Regions from separate parts of the Acidovorax sp. GW101-11A03 genome, predicted to be linked through region 3. Evidence: predicted binding sites of a transcription regulator. Region 3 holds the regulator's gene; each other region holds the start of a gene.
The links. The regulator sigma-54, encoded in region 3, starts transcription at its own class of promoters, with help from an activator protein. The targets are predictions, from matches to a motif close to TGGCANGNAANCTGCTTT.
Positions count from the first base shown of each region.

Region 1: AC07Z7_RS08000 (CmpA/NrtA family ABC transporter substrate-binding protein) is a predicted target of sigma-54. The motif match lies at 700-717, and genes of this name have one in related genera.
Region 2: AC07Z7_RS20135 (transglutaminase family protein) is a predicted target of sigma-54. The motif match lies at 755-772, and genes of this name have one in related genera.

Region 1 covers NZ_JBWKZU010000013.1:57,667-59,929, reverse strand. Annotated here, with positions in the region: gene AC07Z7_RS08005 (ANTAR domain-containing response regulator) at 1-399, shown strand, start outside; gene AC07Z7_RS08000 (CmpA/NrtA family ABC transporter substrate-binding protein) at 905-2,149, shown strand; gene ntrB (nitrate ABC transporter permease) at 2,216-2,263, shown strand, end outside.
Region 2 covers NZ_JBWKZU010000058.1:23,275-25,537, forward strand. Annotated here, with positions in the region: gene AC07Z7_RS20130 (alpha/beta fold hydrolase) at 1-623, opposite strand, end outside; gene AC07Z7_RS20135 (transglutaminase family protein) at 785-2,263, shown strand, end outside.
Region 3 covers NZ_JBWKZU010000002.1:19,665-21,927, reverse strand. Annotated here, with positions in the region: gene AC07Z7_RS01365 (glutaredoxin domain-containing protein) at 1-154, shown strand, start outside; gene AC07Z7_RS01360 (RNA polymerase factor sigma-54) at 202-1,785, opposite strand; gene lptB (LPS export ABC transporter ATP-binding protein) at 1,785-2,263, opposite strand, start outside.

The DNA.
Region 1 (2,263 bases), on a different contig from region 3:
GACGCACTCGAACATGTGGTGATGGCCACGCGCGACGAGCGCCGCCCCATCGTGATGTTCACCAACGACGAGGACACCTCGCACGTGAAGGACGCGGTGGCGGCGGGTGTGTCGGCCTACATCGTGGCGGGCCTGGCGCCGCAGCGCATCCGCCCCATTCTGGACGTGGCCATGGCGCGCTTCCAGCACGAGCAGGCCCTGCGCGCCGAGCTGGCCGACGCCAAGACCGAACTCAAAGACCGCAAGACCATCGACCGCGCCAAGGGCCTGCTGATGCAGCGCCAGGGCCTGACCGAACAGGCTGCCTACGAGAAGCTGCGCAAGACGGCGATGGACAAAGGCCTCAAGCTGGCAGATGTGGCGCAGCGCATGCTCGATGTGATGGATCTGCTGGGATAAATAAGTGACTTCCCCCTGAGCGGCTGCGCCGCTTCCCCCTTCTCTCGAATGTCTACGCCATTCGGGAAGGGGGACGCAGCCCTCGCTGCGGGGCGGCCCTTGCTCGGCTGCCCTGGCCTCGGCCGCGCCCAGATCCACCAGCTTCTCCCAGATGGTGCGCCGCACAAATGCAGTGCAGCCCGGCCCACATGCACCAGCCTTGGCCATTTCAAGCAAAAAAGGCCGTTTCCGCCTGCCCATCTTGCCCAAGCAGCTATCAAAAGCATAGTGATGGCAGCGCCAGACTGGCGCAACACAGGCTGGCACGCTGCTTGCATTAACCCTGGCAAGACCAAAGAAGGTCCCACCCTGACAGCACCGGCCCAATGGCGGGCCAGTGCTGACACAAAGCCCCCCAATGGGCTTTGCCATGGACAAAGGCGTCCCTCTCCGAGCCCGTTTGCGCATGCAACCCGGCCAGGGGAGGACGCCTTTTTTGTTTTCTAACGCACCGAGGAACCGCCCCATGACCGATCTGTTGAAAACCAGCCTCAACCGCCGCACCGTGCTGCAGGCCGCTACCGTGGGCGCCGTGGGCGTGAGCCCCGCCCTGCGCGCCCTGGTGCACGCCCAGGGCTCGGACGCCCCCGAGAAGAAGGAAGTGAAGATCGGCTTCATCCCGCTGACCGACTGCGCCAGCGTGGTGATGGCCTCGGTGCTGGGCATCGACAAGAAGTACGGCGTGACCATCATCCCCACCAAGGAAGCATCGTGGGCCGGTGTGCGCGACAAGCTGGTGAATGGCGAACTCGACTTTGCCCACGTTCTGTATGGCCTGGTCTACGGCGTGCACCTGGGCCTGGCGGGCCCCAAGAAGGACATGGCCGTGCTGATGAACCTGAACCACAACGGCCAGGCCATCACGCTGTCCAAGAAGCTGGCCGAAAAAGGCGCCGTCAACGGCGCTGGCCTGGCCAAGCTCATGGCCAGCGAGAAGCGCGAATACACCTTCGCCCAGACATTCCCCACCGGCACGCACGCCATGTGGCTGTATTACTGGCTGGCCGCACATGGCATCAACCCCATGAAGGACGCCAAAGTCATCACCGTGCCGCCACCCCAGATGGTGGCCAACATGCGCGTGGGCAACATGGACGGTTTCTGCGTGGGCGAGCCCTGGAACCACCGCGCCATCATGGACGGCATCGGCATCACCGCCACCACCACGCAGGACATCTGGAAGGACCACCCCGAAAAAGTGCTGGGCACCACGTCCGAATTCGTGCAGAAGTACCCCAACACGGCCCGCGCCGTGACGGCCGCCATCCTCGAGGCCAGCAAGTGGATCGACGATGGCCTGGCCAACAAGAACAAGATGGCCGAGACCATTGCCGGCAAGGCCTATGTGAACACGGGTGTCGATGCCATCAACCAGCGCATCCTGGGCCGCTATCAAGACGGCATGGGCAAGACCTGGGACGACCCCAACCACATGAAGTTCTTCAACGAAGGCACGGTGAACTTCCCGTACCTCACGGACGGCATGTGGTTCCTCACCCAGCACAAGCGCTGGGGCTTGGTGAAGGACCACCCCGACTACCTGAATGTGGCCAAGGCCGTGAACCGCATCGACGTCTACAAGCAGGCCGCCACTGCATCGAAGACACCGCTGCCCAAGAGCGACATGCGCAGCCACAAACTGGTGGACGGTGTGGTGTGGGACGGCAAGGACCCCGCCAAGTACGCCGACAGCTTCAAGATCAAAGCCTGATCGGGCACCCCACTCTGACCCGACCTGCACACCCGGCCTCTTCACAGGATTCACAGGAGAAACACCATGGTCAGTGCCGTTTTTCACTCCCCCCTGGATGCTGCCCCCGCCGGG
Region 2 (2,263 bases), on a different contig from region 3:
TGTTCGGCGCCGGGCACCAGCGCCGCAATCTCTGCCGAGCATTCGGGCGGTGTGAGCTGGTCGGCCGCGCCACACACCACCAGCACGGGGCTGGCCACCTGCGGCAGATGCACCCGCGCATCGGGCCGATGGATCACGGCGCGGTTTTGGCGCACCAGGTGGTCGGGGCCCGCGTCCAGCACAAAGTCCAGGTAGGCCTGCACTAGGTCCGTGTTGGCGGCATTCACGGGGTGGAAGGCCAGGGCCACGTTGGGCTCGATGACCTCGCGCACGCGGCCCTGTTCAAACAGCTCAATGGCGCCTTCGCGCAGGGCGCGCATGTCGGGCGTCTCAGGCCGCGCGGTCGTGCCCAGCAGCGCGAGCCCTGCGACCCGCTGCGGCGCCTGGCGTGCGGCCTCCATGGCGATCATGCCGCCCATCGACGCGCCCGCCAGCACCAGCGGCCCCGCGTGCTGCGCCAGCAGCCGGGCGGCAAAGTCTTCGATGCGATGCAGGTTTACATCCTGGTGGGCGGTGGCGACCTCGGGGCGCAGCGCGGCGGGCAGCAGCGGCAGCACGCCGCGCCACATGCGTTCATCGGCGGCCAGGCCGGGCAGGAGCACAAGTTGGGGGGAGTGGGACATGGGTGAATCAAAGCATCACCAAGTTGGTGCGCGATCAGCTAAAGAGAGACAGCCCCGGCAGCGGGGCACGGACCGCACATTGTGAACAGCCGATGACCACTTGTCACCGCCCCCGGAATAGTTGCCCGCGATGGCTCGGGACTTGCTAGCATGGCCTGCATATGCCCATCCACGCCGCGCTCCACCACGTCACGCATTACCAATACGACCGGCTGGTCGGCCTCGGGCCGCAGACCATTCGATTGCGGCCTGCGCCCCATTGCCGCAGCAATGTGATTTCGTATTCGCTCAAGGTCGAGCCCGCGCAGCACTTCATCAACTGGCAGCAGGACCCGTTTGCCAACTACCAGGCGCGGCTGGTCTTTCCCGAGAAGACGCGCGAGTTCAAGGTCACGGTGGACCTGGTGGTGGAGATGGCGGTGTACAACCCCTTCGACTTCTTCCTGGAGCCCGAGGCCGAGAACATCCCGTTCAACTACAGCAGCGAGGTGCAGCAGGAGCTGGCGCCCTACCTGGCCACCGACGCGATGACGCCGCTGGTGCAGGCCTATCTGGACAAGGTGGACCGCAGCAAGCAGCGCACCATCGATTTCCTGGTCAAGCTCAACCAGCAGGTGTCGCAAGACATCCGCTACCTCATCCGCCTGGAGCCCGGCGTGCAGACGCCCGAGGAGACGCTGCAAAAGGCCAGCGGCTCGTGCCGCGACTCGGGCTGGCTGCTGGTGCAACTGCTGCGCCACCTGGGGCTGGCGGCACGGTTTGTGTCGGGCTACCTGATCCAGCTCACGCCGGACGTGAAGGCGCTCGACGGCCCCAGCGGCACCGACCACGACTTCACCGACCTGCACGCCTGGTGCGAGGTCTATCTGCCCGGCGCAGGCTGGATTGGCCTGGATGCCACCAGCGGCCTGATGGCGGGTGAGGGCCACATCCCGCTGGCCTGCACGCCCCAACCCTCCGGGGCCGCGCCGATTGAAGGCGGTGTGGACAAGGCCGAGGTGGACTTCAGCCACGAGATGCGCGTGACGCGCGTCTACGAATCACCCCGCGTGACCAAGCCCTACACCGAAGACCAGTGGCAGGCCGTGCTGGCCCTCGGCGAGCAGGTGGACGCCGACCTGGTGGCGGGCGATGTGCGCCTGACCATGGGCGGCGAGCCCACCTTTGTGGCCGTGGGCGACCGCGACGCGCCCGAGTGGAACACCGACGCGCTGGGCCCCACCAAGCGCGGCTTTGCCACCGAACTCACGCACAAGCTGCGCGCCGAATACGGCCAGGGCGGCTTTCTGCACTTTGGCCAGGGCAAGTGGTACCCGGGCGAGCAATTGCCGCGCTGGGCGCTGTCCATCTGCTGGCGCTCTGATGGACAGCCCGCGTGGCAGAACCCCGCGCTGTTTGCCGACGAGCGCGACCCCTCGCACTACACCAGCGCCGACGCCGAGCGTTTTGTGCGCCACCTCACGCGCAAGCTGGGCATCACTGATCGCTACATCCAGCCAGGGTACGAAGACACCTTCTACTACCTGTGGCGCGAGCGGCGCCTGCCCATCAACGTGGACCCGTTTGACGCACGCCTGGACGACGAGCTGGAGCGCGCCCGCCTGCGCCGCGTGTTCGAACAAAAGCTCGACAGCGTGGTG
Region 3 (2,263 bases):
ATACCGAGAACTGGACGTAGACACACCGATAGGCAAAACCGCCTTTGCCGACATCGGCGGAAGAAGTGTGCCTTTGCTGATAGCTCCCAGACAGCGGATTACGGGCTTCACCGCCCAAGCATACGATTCAGCCTTTGCAGCACGCCAACAATAGAAAACCCCTTCGCTTGGCGCCGCGAGCAGCCTCTGCGCGTCGCTTCTTCATAGCGCCTTGCGCAGATTCGCCGGCGCAATCTTGAGCGCTTCGCGGTACTTCGCCACGGTGCGGCGTGCGCATTCAATGCCCTGCTCCTTGAGCATCTCGGCGATCTGGCTGTCCGACAGCGGCTTGGTGGGGTTCTCTGCCGACACGAACTGCTTGATCAGTGCGCGCACAGCGGTGCTGGACGCATTGCCACCGGTCTCGGTGCCCAGGCCAGAGCCAAAGAAGTACTTCAGCTCGTAGGTGCCGATGGGCGTGGCCATGTATTTGGCCGTGGTCACGCGGCTGATCGTGGATTCGTGCAGGCCCAGTTCGTCGGCGATGTCGCGCAGCACCAGCGGGCGCATGGCCAGTTCGCCGTGGGTGAAGAAGTTCTTCTGCCGCTCGACGATGGCGCGCGAGACGCGCAGGATGGTGTCAAAGCGCTGCTGGATGTTCTTGATGAACCAGCGCGCCTCCTGCAGCCGCTGCTGCATGCCCTGGTGGCCTTCGCCGCCCTTGTGGCCGCGCAGGGCGCCGGCGTAGATGTCGTGCACGCGCAGGCGGGGCATCACGTCGGGGTTGAGCTGCACGATGAAGTTGTGCTGGCCGTCCCGCCCGTTGGCACGCCCGGCTTTGCGCACGATCACGTCGGGCACGATGATGTTGCGCTCCACATCGACGAACTTGCGGCCGGGGCGCGGCTCCAGACGGGCGATCAGTGCCATGGCGGCGCGGGTGCGCTCTTCGCCGTCGCCACAGAGCTGCGTCAGGCGGCGGATGTCGCGGCGGGCCAGCATCTCCAGCGGTTGCTGGCAGATAGTGAGCGCCGTCTTGACGGTGTCGGGGTCGGCCTCTTCGTCGGCGTCCAGCGCCTTGAGCTGCAGCGTGAGGCATTCGGCCAGGTTGCGCGCGCCCACGCCCGTGGGCTCCAGGCTTTGCAGCAGGCGCAGCGCCACGGTAAAGCGGTGCACCAGCTCTTCGATCTGCTCCAGGTCATCCGGCCCGGCCAGGGCGGTGGCGAGTTCTTCGAGCGGCTCTTCGAGGTAGCCGTCGTCGTTCAGGGATTCGATCAGGAAGCGCAGCGCGGCGCAATCCACCTCGGACAGGCGCAGCGACAGGGCCTGGCGGTGCAAAAAAGCGGTGAGCGATTCATGCGAGCGGGCCAGTTCGGTGGCATCAGCGTCGTCGCCTTCCGCATCGTTGCGGGTGCGGGCCGGGGCGTCGCCGCCCCATTCGGCGTCGTTGGGCGCCATCTCGACCGTGCCGTCGCCGCTCCAGTCGGGTTCGTCGACGCCAGGGCCTGGCGTTTCGGCATCATTTGGGCCTTCTGCGCCCGCTGCGCTTGCGCTTGTAGCTCCTGAAAATATAGCATCATCAGCGCTGTATTCGTCGGCTTGCGCGGGGGCGTCGGCGGTTTCCAGGCCAAACTCCTCGCGCGGCGCCTCTTCGGCTGTGCGTTCGAGGAACGGGTTCTCGTCGAGCATCTGCTCGACTTCCTGCGAGAGTTCGAGCGTGGACAGCTGCAGCAGCCGGATGGACTGCTGGAGCTGGGGGGTCAGTGCAAGGTGCTGCGAGACGCGCAGCGACAGGCCAGGCTTCATCACATGCGGAAATGTTCGCCCAGATACACCCGGCGCACTTCGGCGTTGTCCACGATCTCGGACGGCGTGCCCTGCGCCAGCACGCGGCCATCGCTGATGATGAAGGCGTGATCGCAGATGCCCAGGGTTTCGCGCACGTTGTGGTCGGTGATGAGCACACCAATGCCGCGCGCCTTGAGGAAACCGATGATGCGCTGGATCTCGATCACGGCGATGGGGTCGATGCCTGCAAAGGGCTCGTCCAGCAGGATGAAGCGCGGCTGTGTGGCCAGGGCGCGGGCGATCTCCACCCGACGGCGCTCGCCACCGGACAGGGCCATCGCGGGCGAGGCGCGCAGGTGCTGCACGCGCAGCTCTTCCAGCAAGGCCGTCAGGCGCTCTTCGATGGCCTCACGCGAGAGCGGCTGGCCGTCGTCGCCTCGCTGCAGCTCCAGCACGGCGCGCACGTTTTCTTCGACCGTGAGCTTGCGGAAGATGG